2 regions of the Achromobacter sp. GW823-FHT04E03 genome follow, and region 2 is predicted to be linked to the other one. Evidence: predicted binding sites of a transcription regulator. Region 2 holds the regulator's gene; the other holds the start of a gene.
What was found. The regulator LexA, encoded in region 2, represses DNA repair genes until DNA is damaged. The targets are predictions, from matches to a motif close to ACTGTATNNNNATACAGT.
Positions count from the first base shown of each region.

Region 1 (7,579 bases), 420 kb from region 2:
GCAACCGCTCGCTGGGCCAACTGGTGGCCGCCGAGGCGCTGGAACAAAGCCAGACCAAGCTGCAGCAGACCGAAGCCGCGCTGGCCCAGGCCGAAGTGCAGCTCAACACCGCGCGCCTGAACCTGGAACGCAGCCGGGTGCTGGCGGTGAACGACGGCCGCATTACCAACCTGGACCTGCGCGCCGGCTCCTACGCCACCGCGGGCCGCGGCGTGATGGCGCTGGTGGATTCCGGCTCGTTCTACGTCGAAGGCTACTTCGAGGAAACCAAGCTGCCCGGCATCCATGAAGGTGATCCCGTCACCGTGACGCTGATGGGCGACTCGCACCATATCCGCGGCCACGTCGAAAGCATTGCCATGGGCATTGCCGACCGCGACCGCAGCACCGGCGCCAACCTGCTGCCCAACGTCAATCCCACGTTCAACTGGGTCCGCCTGGCGCAGCGCATCCCGGTGCGCGTGAAGATCGACGACGTGCCCGAAGGCGTGCGCCTGGTGGCCGGCCAGACCGCCACCGTATCGGTGGATTCCGGCCCTGCCCATTCGCAGACCGAGACGCACCAGCCGTCCTGATCACCACTTTTTCAACCCCTTACCCCTAATCGACGCACAGCCGTAACCGCCATGAACACCAGATACCTCCTGCCTCTTACGCTGGCCCTTGCGCTGGCCGGATGCGCCGCCGTGGGCCCGGACTACCAGGTGCCCCCCGGATCGGTGGCCGAGCGGCAGAGCGCGCAGGCGCCCTTCACGCAGGCGCGCGAGGCGGCGTTCCGGCAGGATGCGGTGCCTGGCCGCTGGTGGCGCCTGTACGACGACCCCGTGCTGGATGGCCTGGTGGAGAAAGCCCTGGCCGCCAACACCGACCTGCGCGTGGCCAGCGCCAACCTGGAACGGGCCCAGGCCGCCGTGCGTGAAGCACAGGCGCAGCAGCAGCCGTCCATCGGTGTCAATGCCTCGCCCACTTTCGGCCACGTGTCCGGCCTGCAGGAACTGCAGCCCGGCATCGATCCGCCCAACCGCTGGTCCTATTCCATGGGCGCCAGCGTGTCGTACCAGCTGGACCTGTTCGGCCAGATCCGCCGCGCCGTGGAAGCGGCCAGCGGCGACGAGCAGGCCGCGCAGGCCGCCTATGACGCCACCCGCGTCACCGTCGCCGCCGAGACCGCCCGGGCCTACGCCAATATGTGCGCGGCCGGCATGCAGCTGGCCTCCGCCCAGCATTCGGTGCAGGTGCAGAAGCAATCGCTGGACGCGGTGGACCGGCTGCAACGCGCCGGCCGCGGCACCACGCTGGACGTGACCCGCGCCCGCAGCCAGCTTGAACAGCTGCAGGCCAACCTGCCGCCATTCCAGGCCCAGCAGCGCACCGCGCTGTACCGCCTGGCGGCGCTGACCGGCCAGACGCCGGGCCAGATCCCGCCCGCGCTGCTGCAATGCGCCCAGGCCCCGCGCCTGACCGAGACCATCCCCGTGGGCGACGGCGCCGAACTGCTGCGCCGCCGTCCGGACATCCGCCAGGCCGAACGCACGCTGGCCGCGGCCACCGCGCGCATCGGCGTGGCTACCGCGGACCTGTATCCGAAGATCTCTCTGGGCTTGTCGGCGGCCTCGGGCGGTCCGGCCGCCATGTTCGGCGACCGCGGCACCTTCAGCTGGAGCGTCGGTCCGCTGATCTCCTGGACCATCCCCAACACTGGCGCCACGCAGGCCCGCATCGCCGAGGCTCAGGCCAGCACCAAGGCCGCGGCGGCGCGCTTCGACGCCACCGTGCTGAACGCCCTGCGGGAAACGGAAAGCGCGCTGGTGGTCTACGCGCGTCAGCTGGACCGCGACGCCGCCCTGCGCGCCGCGCGCGACCAGAGCGCCGAGGCCGCCTCGCAGGCCAGCCGCCTGTTCCAGTACGGCAAGACCGACTACCTGACCGTGCTGGACGCCGAGCGCACGCTGGCCAGCAATGAAAGCGCGCTGGCCGCCTCGCAGGCCGACCTCAGCAGCGACCAGATCGCGCTGTTCCTGGCGCTGGGCGGCGGCTGGGAAAAATGATCAATGCACCGGGGTGCCGTCGGGCGGCGTCTGGTTAAGACCCAGCGCGGCCTCCCAGCTGCGCAACGGCACGCAGGTCTTCAAGCGCACGATGGCGCGCTCGATCAGCGCCGGATGCAACGCGTGCCCCACCTGGGTGGCGATGTCGATGGTCGAGTCGCCGTGCAGCTCGGTCAGGCGCGCCTGGGCGGCCTGGATGAGCTCCACGTTCATGATCGGATCGGCGGCGCCGTGCAGCAGGTGCAACGTGGTGAACTGCGGCGCGATCTTGGGCATCTGGGCATAGCGGCCCGAGAACGCGATGACGCGACCGGCGATGCCGTCGTGCGCCTGCACCAGTTCCAGCGCCATGATCGCGCCCTGCGAAAAGCCCGCCAGCGCCGTGTCCGACTGCAGCAGGCCGAAACGGGCCTGCGCCTCGCGCACATAGGTCTCCAGGGGCGGCAAGGCCTGCGCCACGCGTTCCGGGCGGTTTTCCTCGGTCACGCCGCGTACCGAGAACCACTGCCGGCCATCGCCGCCGCCGTCGTAGGGCTCGAACCCCTGGGGCGCCAGCACCGCCGCGCTCGGGAACGCCGCGCGCACGGCTTTTGCCAGCGGCTCCATGTCGTCGGGGCTGCCGCCCACGCCGTGCAGCAGGATGAACAGCTGGCGCACGTCGACGCCGGCGTTGGGAAGAAATTCGATAGAAGTGGAAGACGCCATGAAACTGCTCCGTGCTGGCTGGGGCCGCCGAACGGCCCCGGAATAGCCGCATTGTAAAATGCGCGCCTTGAAGCAACCTTTGCCGCACCGCCACGGACCGGCTGGCTTGCGCGGCATTGCCTGGCGGGCAGGCCCGCGCGCCCGTGCCTGATGGTCCGCCGCCGCGGCAACCTCCTACCCCAGTAATGCAAACTCCGACGACAGAATCCGGCGCCACGCCTGCCGGCCAGAACCAGCTGCATCGCGTGCTCAAGGCGCGCCACCTCACGATGATAGCGTTGGGCGGAGCCATCGGCACCGGCCTGTTCGTGGCTTCCGGCGCCGCCATTGCCCAGGCCGGCCCGGGCGGCGCGCTGCTGGTCTACCTGGCCATCGGCCTGATGGTCTACTTCATCATGACCAGCCTGGGCGAACTGGCCACCTTCATGCCGGTATCGGGTTCCTTCTGCACCTATGCCTCGCGCTACGTGGACGGCGGCTTCGGTTTCGCGCTGGGCTGGAACTTCTGGATCAGCTGGGCCACGGTGGTGGCGGTGGACGTGGTGGCCGCGCAGCTGGTCATGGCCTACTGGTTCCCCGATACGCCCGGCTGGATATGGAGCGTGGCCTTCCTGGCCCTGACCTTCGGCCTGAACGCCTTTTCGGCGCGCAGCTTCGGCGAAGCCGAATACTGGTTCGCCATCATCAAGGTCGTGGCCGTGCTGTGCTTCATCGGCGTCGGGCTGGCGATGCTGGTGGGCATCATCCACAGCGGCACGCCCGTGGGACTGGCCAACTGGTCGGTCGGCGACGCGCCCTTCGTGGGCAATGTGGCCACCTGGGTCGGCGTGGCGATGGTGGTGGCCTATTCGTTCCAGGGCACCGAACTGGTGGCCGTGGCCGCCGGCGAATCCGAAAATCCCCGCCGCAACGTGCCACGCGCGATCAACCATGTGTTCTGGCGCATCCTGCTGTTCTACGTGCTGGCCATCCTGATCATCGGCCTGCTGCTGCCCTATACCGACCCGCAACTGCTGCGCAACGAAGTGGAAGACATCGCGGTCAGCCCCTTCACGCTGGTGTTCCAGCACGCCGGGCTGCTGTCGGCGGCCACCGTGATGAACGCCGTGATCCTGACCTCGGTGCTGTCGGCCGGCAATTCCGGCATGTACGCGGCGACGCGGATGCTGTTCAACATGGCGGTGGAAGGCCAGGCGCCCGCCCTGTTCCGGCGCGTGACGCGCAGCGGCGTGCCGCTGTATGCGCTGATGGCCACCGCGCTGCTGGCCTGCCTGTGCCTGTTCAGCCTGGTGTACAGCCCCAAGGCCGTCTACATCTGGCTGCTGAACTTCGCCGGCATGACCGAATTCATCGTCTGGCTGAGCATCGCCGTCAGCCATTACCGCTTCCGCCAGGGCTATGTGAAGCATGGCTACGACACCGCCGACCTGCCCTACAAGGCCGGCTTGTTCCCCTTCGGTCCGCTACTGGCCTTCGTCCTGTGCCTGGTGGTCACGCTGGGCCAGAACTACCAGGCCTTCCTGCAAGACCGCATCGACTGGATCGGCGTGATCTCCACCTACCTGGCGATCCCGCTGTTCCTGGCCTTGTGGATCGGCCACCGGCTGGTGCGCAAGTCGCACTGGATCCGGTACGAGGATATGCGGTTTTATGGGTTGGACCTGGATCGCGCGGCGGGTGTGGCGGCCTCGGCAGCTACTAGTGAGAACGCCCGCGCTTAGTTGCGATCCGCCTGCCTGAAGCAACTAAAATCGTATCCAACACGGCCCACCCCTCTGCATCGAAAGGTGTACGGGTGGGTTTTCTTTTAGTTCGCGGCATGCTCCGCCCCCTTTAAATACTGTACATATATACAGTTATAATGGCTCATCGGCCACTTCCACCGGGTTCCTATCTCCCGACAACCGATTTGCCATGCAGTCCCCAGAACGTATCCATCCCGCGTTGTGGCGCGCCACCCAGTTGGCTCAAGGCGCCGCCCGCACCCTGCCCACCGGGCATGCCGCGCTTTCGGCCGAGCTGCCAGACGGCGGCTGGCCGCTGGGTTCCCTGAACGAATTGCTGGTCCCGCACCCCGGCATCGGCGAAATCCGCCTGCTGCGTCCGGCGCTGGCCCAACTGGAAACGCGCCGCGCCATTGCGCTGGTGCAGCCGCCGCACGCGCCCCACATCGCCAGCTGGATGAGCTGGCGGCTGGATCCCCGTCAATTGCTCTGGGTGGCGCCGGAAAAACCCGTGGACGCGCTCTGGGCCGCCGAACAGATCCTGAAGAACGGCAGTTGCGGCGCCCTGATCTGCTGGCTGCCTCATGTGCGCCCCGAATCCCTGCGCCGCCTGCACCTGGCCGCCCAGGCCAGCGACCTGCTGTTCATCGCGGTGCGCCCCAGCAGCGCGGCGCAGAACGCCACGCCCGCGCCCTTGCGGCTGGCGCTGGCGCCGGCCGCGGGCGGCCTGTCCGTCCATATCCTGAAGCGCCGCGGGCCCGCCTGCGACACGCCGCTGTACGTGGGCCTGGACACCGGCGCCACCATTCCTGTTTCTCCCCGCCATGCGCCTCTGGATCGCCGCCTTCCTGCGCTGCCTGCCGCTGGACGCACTGCGCCCGCACTGGCCGCTTGAGGGGCAGGCGTTCGCGGTCCTGGAACAGGAACGCGTCGCCGCCCTGACGCCCGCCGCCCGCCGCGCCGGCGTCAAGCCGGGCATGCGCCGCGCGGGCGCGGCCGCCATCGCTCCCGAGGTCGAGCTGCTGCCCCGCGATGCCCAGGCCGAGTCCGAAGCCTTGCAGGGCGCGGCGCTGGCGCTGCTGCAATACACGCCCGAAATCGCCCTGGCCGACGGCGACACGCTGCTCCTGAACGTGAGCGCCAGCCTGATGCTCTTCCGCGGCCCCAAGGCGCTGCACCGGCGGGTCGCCGCCACCTTGCGCGCCCTGGACCTGCGCGTGTCGCTAGGCATGGCGCCGACCGCCGCCGGCGCCTGGCTGCTGGCGCGCAGCCCCGGCCGGCGCGCGCCCCGCCGTACCCTCACGCTGCCCACGCTGACCCGGCGGCTGGACGCCCTGCCGCTAGCCCTGCTGCCGCAGGCGCAGGCCCGCCGCGACTGGCTCGACGACATCGGCTGCCATACCCTGGCGGACCTGCGCGCCCTGCCGCGCGCGGGGCTTCAGCGGCGCAGCGCCCCCGAACTGCTGCAGGCCCTGGACGCCGCCTACGGCCTGGCGCCCGAGCTCCACCGCTGGGTCGAACCGCCACACCAGTTCTCGCGCCGCATCGAACTCACCGACTACGTCGAGCACACCGACGCGGTGCTGGCGGTGGCGCGCCGCCTGGCCGAACAGCTGGGCGGCTGGCTCAGCGCCCGGCAACTGGCGGTACGCCGCGTGGTGCTCAGCATGGAACACGAACGCGGCCGCCACGCCCGGCCGCCCACCGAACTGGAACTGGCCCTGGCCCAGCCGGTCTGGCAGGCGCCGCAGATCCTCCACCTGCTGCGGGAAAAGCTGGCGCGCTTCACGCTGGAAGCGCCCGTGATCGCCGTGGCGCTGCTGGCGCCCGACACGGTCGAGCAGCCCGCCGCCAGCACCACCCTGTTCCCCGAGCCCGGCGGCACGCCTGCCGACCATGCCCGGCTGCTGGACCTGCTGGTGGCGCGGCTGGGCCGCGACCAGGTGCGCCACGCCCACCCGGTACCCGACCACCGCCCCGAGGCCGCCAACGCCTGGGGCGACGCGCTGTCGCCGCCCCAACGCCCCGCGCCCCTGCCCGCCCTGCTGGACCGCCCCTTCTGGCTGCTGGACCCGCCGCTGCCCTTGAAGCTGTCCGGCCACCGGCCGCAATACGGCGGCCAGGCGCTGCGCCTGATGCGCGGCCCCGAACGCATCGAAAGCGGCTGGTGGGATCCGGCCTTGACCGTGCGCGACTACTTCGTCGCCGAGGACGCCGCCGCCGCGCGCTACTGGATCTACCGCGAGCGCGACGACGAGCACGCCCGCTGGTTCCTGCATGGGCTCTACGCCTGAAACGCCATGCGCATGGACGACGACGACACCCCCGGCATCCTGGCGCAGTTGCCCGGCTACGCCGAGCTGCAATGCCAGTCCAACTTCTCGTTCCTGCAGGGCGCTTCGCACCCCGAGGAACTGGTCGAACGCGCCGCCGAACTGGGCTACGCCGCGCTCGCCATCACCGATGAATGTTCGCTGGCGGGCGTGGTCCGCGCCCACGTGGAGGCCAAGGCCCGCAAGCTGCCACTCATCATCGGCGCCACCTTCCAGCTGCGCGCCGCGCCCGACGCCGCGCCACTAGGCCTGACCCTGCTGGCGCAGACGCGCGAGGGCTACGGCAACCTGTCCGAACTGATCACCCTGGCCCGCACCCGCGCGCCCAAGGGCGAATACCAGCTGGCGCCCGAAGACCTTACCCATCCTCCCAGCGGCCACGCCCACCTGCGCCACCTGCCCGAATGCCTGGCCATCCTGAGCCCCGCCTACGGCACCGACGCCGACCGCATGGCCGAGCAGGCGCGCTGGCTGGCACGCGTCTTCCCCCACCGCGCCTGGGTGGGGCTGACCTTGCTGCACCGCTCGCGCGACGACCTGCACCGCGCCGCGGTCGAGCACGCCGCGCAGGCCGCGGACCTGCCCATCGTGGCGCTGGGCCAGGTGCAGATGCATCTGCGTTCGCGCAAGCCGCTGCACGACACGCTGACCGGCATCCGCACTCGCCAACCGGTATCGCAATGCGGCTATGAACTGTCCGGCAACGCCGAACAGCACCTGCGTACGCGCATGCGCCTGGCCAACCTGTACCCGCCGCAAGCGCTGGCCC
Region 1 covers NZ_JBXAIJ010000001.1:1,030,260-1,037,838, forward strand. Annotated here, with positions in the region: gene AC1RHV_RS04785 (efflux RND transporter periplasmic adaptor subunit) at 1-575, shown strand, start outside; gene AC1RHV_RS04790 (efflux transporter outer membrane subunit) at 627-2,048, shown strand; gene ypfH (esterase) at 2,049-2,753, opposite strand; gene AC1RHV_RS04800 (amino acid permease) at 2,939-4,474, shown strand; gene imuA (translesion DNA synthesis-associated protein ImuA) at 4,668-5,372, shown strand; gene AC1RHV_RS04810 (Y-family DNA polymerase) at 5,302-6,771, shown strand; gene AC1RHV_RS04815 (error-prone DNA polymerase) at 6,778-7,579, shown strand, end outside.
Region 1: the regulator LexA is predicted to act here: its motif matches at 4,593-4,610, upstream of imuA (translesion DNA synthesis-associated protein ImuA).

Region 2 (7,579 bases):
CAAGGCCATTCAGAAGGAGTTGGGCGAAGGCGAAGAGGGCGCGGACATCGAAGAGCTCGAAAAGAAGATCATCGCTGCCCATATGCCCAAAGAGGCGCGCAAGAAGGCCGATGCCGAGCTCAAGAAGCTCAAGCTCATGTCGCCCATGTCGGCCGAAGCCACCGTGGTGCGCAACTACATCGATACGCTCATCAACCTCCCCTGGAGGAAGAAGAGCAAGATCAACAATTCCATCAGCAACGCCGAAACGGTGCTGGACAACGACCACTACGGTCTGGAAAAGGTCAAGGAACGGATCCTGGAATACCTTGCCGTGCAACAGCGCGTGGACAAGGTGAAGGCGCCGATCCTGTGCCTGGTCGGCCCTCCGGGCGTGGGCAAGACCTCGCTCGGCCAATCCATCGCCAAGGCGACGAACCGCAAGTTCGTGCGCATGGCGCTGGGCGGCGTGCGCGACGAAGCCGAGATCCGCGGCCACCGTCGTACGTACATCGGCTCCATGCCGGGCAAGATCGTCCAGAACATGTCGAAGGTCGGCGTGCGCAATCCCTTGTTCCTGCTCGATGAAATCGACAAGCTGGGCATGGATTTCCGCGGCGATCCCTCGTCGGCGCTGCTCGAGGTGCTGGACCCGGAACAGAACCACACGTTCCAGGACCACTACATCGAAGTCGACTTCGACCTGTCCGACGTCATGTTCGTGGCTACCAGCAACACGCTGAACATTCCGCCGGCGCTGCTGGACCGCATGGAAGTGATCCGCCTGTCGGGTTACACCGAGGAAGAGAAGATCCACATCGCCCGCGACCATCTGCTGCCCAAGCTGATGAAGAACAACGGCGTGAAGGATAGCGAACTCACGGTCGACGACAGCGCGCTGCGCGACATCGTGCGCTACTACACCCGCGAAGCCGGTGTGCGTGCGCTCGAACGCGAAGTGGGCAAGATCTGCCGCAAGGTCATCAAGCAGTTGCTGACCCAGAGCGACCGCGCCAAGGCCGAAGGCAAGACCGCCGAGGTCAAGCCGGTCAACGTCACGGGCGACAACCTGAGCGATTTCCTGGGCGTGCGCCGTTACGCCTTCGGCATGGCCGAAAAGGAAAACCAGATCGGTCAGGTGACGGGTCTGGCCTGGACGGAAGTTGGCGGCGACCTGCTGACGATCGAAGTCGCGGACATGCCGGGCAAGGGCGTCATCCAACGCACCGGTTCGCTGGGCGACGTGATGAAGGAGTCGGTCGAGGCGGCCCGCACCGTGGTGCGTTCCCGCGCCCGCCGTCTGGGCTTTGCCGACAGCGTCTTCGAAAAGCACGACATGCACGTGCACGTGCCGGAAGGCGCCACGCCCAAGGACGGTCCGTCCGCGGGTATCGCGATCACCACGGCCATGGTGTCGGCCTTGTCGCGCATTCCGGTGCGCGCCGATGTCGCCATGACCGGCGAGATCACGCTGCGCGGCGAAGTCCTGCCCATCGGCGGCCTGAAGGAAAAGCTGTTGGCGGCTCACCGTGGCGGTATCAAGACGGTCTTGATCCCGGAAGAAAACGTCAAGGATTTGGCGGAGATCCCGGACAACGTCAAGAACCACCTTGAGATCGTGCCGGTGCGCTGGATCGACAAGGTGCTGGAACTGGCGCTGGAGCGTCTGCCGGAGCCCCTGGCCGAGGAAGAAGCGGTCAAGGAACCCCTGGTGGCCAAGCCTGCCGAACCTGGTTCGACCGACCCGGTGCTCAAGCACTGATGGACACCGGGAGGGACGCCGCCGGTAAGCGGCGCCCCTTCTGGATAGCTTCCAACAAAAAACCCCGTCAATTTCTTGGCGGGGTTTTTTTCATGCCGCGCGCAAACGCGGGAGTAATGGGGGGGGCTAGTGCAGCGCGTGCGTGCGGATCAGGCCCACCGCGATGCCTTCCAACGCGAAATCCTGGCCGGCTTCGACCACGATGGGTTCGAAGTCGGGATTTTCGGGCAGTAGTTCGATGTGGCCGTTCTGGCGCTGCAAGCGCTTGACCGTGACGTCGTCGCCCAGGCGGGCCACCACGATCTGGCCGTTGCGGGCTTCCGAGGCTTTCTTTACGGCGAGCAGGTCGCCTTCCAGGATGCCGGCGTCACGCATGCTCATGCCGCGCACCTTGAGCAGGTAGTCGGGCGTCTGGGCGAACAGGTTGGGATCGACGCCGACCTCGCGTTCGACGTGCTCGGCAGCCAGGATGGGGCTGCCCGCGGCCACGCGGCCGACCAGCGGCAGCAGCAACTGCGCCAGGCCCGGCATGGGCAGCGAGCTTTGCGTGGGAGCAGGGGAGGTGTCTTTCAGGCGGATGCCGCGGGACGCGCCGGCCGTCAGTTCGATGGCGCCCTTGCGGGCAAGCGCCTTGAGGTGATCTTCCGCCGCGTTGGGGGAACGGAAACCCAGGGCCAGGGCAATTTCGGCACGCGTCGGCGGGAAGCCGGTGCGAGTGACGGTCTGCCTGATGAGATCCAGGATTTGTTGTTGGCGATCAGTGAGTTTGCTGGCCATGGCGATGATCCGGTGCTAGCGGACTGTACATATATACAGCGCCATTCTGGGGGACGCAGCGCAAAAAAGCAAGCCGGTCTGGACCAAAAGAAAAAGCCGGTCCGGACCAAAAGAAGAAGCTGGTCCGGACCAAAAGAAAAACGGGACCCGAAGGTCCCGTTCCTGACGGCAGGCCCGCGTGGGCCTGTGCGCTGCAAATGGCTTACAGCACGGCCGCGATGCCCTTGGCGACCTTGTCGATGTTGCCGCTGTTCAGCGCGGCCACGCAGATGCGGCCGCTGGAGACGGCATACACGCCATGCTCTTCGCGCAGGCGATCCACTTGCGCCGCGGTCAGGCCCGAGTACGAGAACATGCCGCGCTGCTGCAGCACGAAACTGAAGTCCTGCTTGCCGCCGTGTTCCTTGATCTTGTCGACCAGTTGCTTGCGCATCAGGCGGATGCGGTCGCGCATGCCGGCGAGTTCCTCTTCCCACATCGCGAAGAGTTCAGGCGTGTTCAGGACCGTCGACACCACCGTGCCGCCATGGGTGGGCGGGTTGGAGTAGTTGGTGCGGATCACGCGCTTGAGCTGGCTCAGCACGCGGGTGGCTTCGTCCTTGCTGCCGGCGACGACCGTCAGCGCGCCGACGCGCTCGCCGTACAGCGAGAACGACTTCGAGAACGAGGAGCTGATGAACATGGTCAGGTCCAGATCGGCAAACATGCGCACGACCGAAGCGTCTTCGGTCAGGCCGTCGCCGAAGCCCTGGTAGGCGATGTCCAGGAACGGGACCAGATTGTTTTCCTTCACGACGGCCGCGATCTGCTTCCACTGGTCGGCGGTGGGGTCCACGCCGGTCGGGTTGTGGCAGCAGGCATGCAGCACGACGACGGTCTTGGCCGGCGCGGCCTTCAGGTCGGCCAGCATGGCATCGAAGTTCAGACCGCGCGTGGCGGCGTCGTAGTACGAATAGGTACCGACTTCGAAACCGGCGCGCTCGAACAGGGCGCGGTGGTTTTCCCAGCTGGGGTCGCTGATCAGGACCTTGGAGGTCGGCAGCAGCTGGCGCAGGAAGTCAGCGCCGATCTTCAGCGCGCCGGTGCCGCCCAGGGCCTGAGTGGTCAGCACGCGGCCGGCGGCGGCCAGCGCGGAATCCTTGCCCAGCAGCAGGGCTTGCGCGCCGTTGTTGTAACCGGCGATGCCTTCGATCGGCAGGTAGCCGCGGGCGGCGGCGGCTTCGATGCGGGCGGCTTCGGCCTTGCGGACCGCGCCCAGCAGGGGGATGCGACCCTGATCGTCGTAGTACACGCCCACGCCCAGATTGACTTTACCGGGACGCGTATCAGCGTTGTATTGTTCGTTCAGGCCAAGAATGGGGTCGCGCGGGGCGAGTTCGACGGAATCGAAAAGGGTGCTCATGGGAGTCTGATGAGGTGGGTGGACGCAGTACAGGCTGCTGTGGATAATGAGGGGTTTACCCTGGAAGAGTCTAGCATGCCTAAGAGCGCAATAGACCCGATTACGGCGGGGGCCGCAGCGAACCTGGCGGCCGATCCCGCGGCGGCATCGGCCGTGGCGGATCCGTCCGCGCCAGGCCCTGGATTCATCGATTTCCCGGGCAGCCCGTTTCATCTGTACCAACCCTATCCGCCGGCGGGCGATCAGCCCACCGCCATCGAGGGGTTGACCCAGGGGGTCGAAGACGGCCTGATGTTCCAGACGCTGTTGGGCGTGACGGGCTCCGGCAAGACCTACACCATGGCCAACGTCATCGCCCGCATGGGGCGCCCGGCGCTGGTACTGGCCCCCAATAAGACCCTGGCCGCCCAGCTGTACGCCGAAATGCGGGAGTTCTTCCCGAAGAACGCCGTCGAGTACTTCGTTTCGTACTACGACTACTACCAGCCCGAGGCGTACGTCCCCACGCGCGACCTGTTCATTGAAAAGGATTCGTCCATCAATGAGCACATCGAACAGATGCGCTTGTCGGCGACCAAGAGCCTGCTGGAACGCCGCGACACCATCATCGTGGGCACCGTGTCCTGCATCTACGGTATCGGCAACCCCGGCGACTACCACGCCATGGTGCTGATCCTGCGCGCCGGCGACCAGATCTCGCGCCGCGAGATCCTGGCCCGCCTGGTCGCCATGCAGTACACCCGCAATGACGCCGAGTTCACCCGCGGCGTTTTCCGGGTGCGTGGCGAGACCATCGACATCTTCCCGGCGGAAAGCCCGGAACTGGCGCTGCGCCTGACGCTGTTCGACGACGAGATCGAAAGCCTGGAGCTGTTTGATCCGCTGACCGGCCGCATCCGCCAGAAGCTGCCGCGTTTCACTGTCTACCCCGGTTCGCACTACGTCACGCCGCGCGACACCGTGCTGCGCGCCATCGAGACCATCAAGGAAGAGCTGCGCGAACGGGTCAAGCGCTTCGTCGACGACGGTCATCTGGTCGAAGCCCAGCGGCTGGAGCAGCGCACCCGTTTCGACCTGGAAATGCTGCAGGAGCTGGGCTTCTGCAAAGGCATCGAAAACTATTCCCGCCACCTGTCGGGCGCGGCGCCGGGCGAACCGCCGCCCACCCTCATCGACTACCTGCCGTCCGATGCGCTCATGTTCATCGACGAAAGCCACGTCACCATCGGCCAGTTGGGCGGCATGTACCGGGGCGATCGGGCGCGCAAGGAAACGCTGGTGCAGTACGGTTTCCGCCTGCCGTCGGCGCTGGACAACCGGCCGCTGAAGCTCGAGGAATTCGAGGCCCGGATGCGCCAGTGCGTGTTCGTGTCGGCCACGCCGGCCGCCTACGAGAAAGAGCACACCGACAATGTGGTGGAGCAGGTGGTCCGGCCTACCGGCCTGGTGGACCCGCTGGTCCAGGTCTTGCCCGCCCGCACCCAGGTCGACGATCTGCTCGGGCAGATCAAGGCGCGCGTGGCGCAAGCGGAGCGCGTGCTGGTCACTACCCTGACCAAGCGCATGGCGGAGGATCTCACCGACTTCCTCAGCGAGCATGGCGTGCGCGTGCGCTACCTGCATTCGGATATCGACACTGTCGAACGTGTCGAAATCATCCGCGACCTGCGTCTGGGCACCTTTGACGTGTTGGTGGGGATCAACCTGCTGCGCGAAGGGCTGGATATTCCCGAAGTGTCGCTGGTGGCGATCCTGGACGCCGACAAGGAAGGCTTCCTGCGTTCGGAGCGCAGCCTGATCCAGACCATCGGGCGCGCGGCGCGCAACCTCAATGGCCACGCCATCCTCTATGCGGACCGCATCACCGATTCAATGCAACGCGCCATGGAGGAAACCGAGAGGCGGCGTGCCAAGCAGCTGAAATTCAATGCCGACCATGGCATTACCGCCCGGGGCGTGCAAAAGGCCGTGCGGGAACTGATCGATGGCGTTGTCGCTCCAACCCAGCACGATGCGCTCGAGGCCGCGGTTCCGGCCGAGTTCCTGAAGGACGAAAAGGCCCTGGCTCGCGAGATCAAGCGCCTGGAAAAGCTGATGATGGATCATGCCCGAAACCTGGAGTTCGAACAGGCTGCCGCGGCGCGCGATGCGCTGACCGCGCTGAAGCAGCGCGTGCTGCTGGATGGGGCGGTGTAGCGGCGAAATCATGTCTGAATGTTTCTATATGCTGACAGGCGGCTGAATATGCCGGAAATCTGCTGCGTTGCAATCAGGCTGCCACGATTCGTCCGAATATCCGGATTCAGTGTTCACAGGCTGGATCCAGATTTCTTCCTAAGTATTTGATTTCATTGAATAAATATTGGGGTCATATTCGCCCGGTCAGAATCCCGCAGACGCAAAAAAAGCTTGCCTTATCTCGGGTTTTCCCGCACACTTACTTCCATGATGACCAAGGTACTTTTCGTTTGCATGGGCAATATCTGTCGCTCGCCGAGCGCAGAGGGCGTGTTTCGCCATTTGGTGAACGACGCGGGTTTGGGCGATGTGGTTCGCATCGACTCCGCGGGCACGCACGCGTTTCACATCGGCGAGGCGCCTGATGCCCGGGCGCAGGCCGCAGCGCGCAAGCGCGGCTACGAGATCACGCACTGCGAAGCGCGTCAGGTCACCGCGGAAGATTTCCGCGATTTCGACCTGATCCTCGCCATGGACTGGGACAATCTGTCCGCCATGCAGCAGCAGTGCCCCAAGGCCTACCAGCACAAGCTGATGCTGCTGATGCGCTTTGCCAATGAGTTCGAAGAGGCCACCGTGCCCGATCCGTACTATGGCGGCGCCGATGGCTTCGGCAAGGTCCTGGACTACCTGGAAGACGCCTGTCAGGGCGTCCTCGAGCTGGTGCGCAAGCGCGCTACCCAGTACCAGGCGGCTTGATCCGCTTTTGCCGCAGGGCTGCCCGCCGGGCGGTTCTCGGAGGTGCTTGGCAGTAAAAGACCGCGCGAATGCGCGGTTTTTTCTAGCCGGGAGCCATACCAAATTAGTCGGGAATAGGCTATACTTGAGGCAATTACTCGGGTATTGACCGCTGGATTCGCCTGCGGCCATTGCCGAATCACTGGGAACCTACCATGCGGCTAACTACCAAGGGGCGTTTCGCCGTGACTGCCATGATCGATCTGGCTATGCGGCAGCATAGCGGTCCGGTCACTCTTGCGGCCATCAGCCAGCGTCAGAACATTTCGCTGTCCTATCTGGAACAGCTGTTCGGGAAACTGCGTCGCCACGAACTCGTGGACAGCGTGCGCGGCCCCGGGGGCGGCTACTCGCTCGCGCGCCTCGCCCGCAACGTTACCGTTGCCGACATCATCTTCGCCGTCGATGAACCCCTGGACGCCACCAGCTGCGGCGGCAAGCGGGACTGTACGAGCGGCAACGACGGCAAGCCGGGCAAGTGCATGACGCACGAACTCTGGGCTACGTTGAATCGCAAGATGGTGGATTACCTGGATTCGGTGTCCCTGCAGGATCTCGTCGATCAGCAGCGCGTGCGCCAATTGCAGGAAGCCAACAATCAAGCGCAGGCTTGCGCGGTGCGCGTGAACCGGGTGGGGGGCGCCAACAATGCCGCCAACGCCCCGGCCGCGACCGTCGCCGCC
Region 2 covers NZ_JBXAIJ010000001.1:1,451,817-1,459,395, reverse strand. Annotated here, with positions in the region: gene lon (endopeptidase La) at 1-1,741, shown strand, start outside; gene lexA (transcriptional repressor LexA) at 1,868-2,518, opposite strand; gene AC1RHV_RS06725 (amino acid aminotransferase) at 2,721-3,920, opposite strand; gene uvrB (excinuclease ABC subunit UvrB) at 3,996-6,116, shown strand; gene AC1RHV_RS06715 (low molecular weight protein-tyrosine-phosphatase) at 6,366-6,857, shown strand; gene iscR (Fe-S cluster assembly transcriptional regulator IscR) at 7,052-7,579, shown strand, end outside.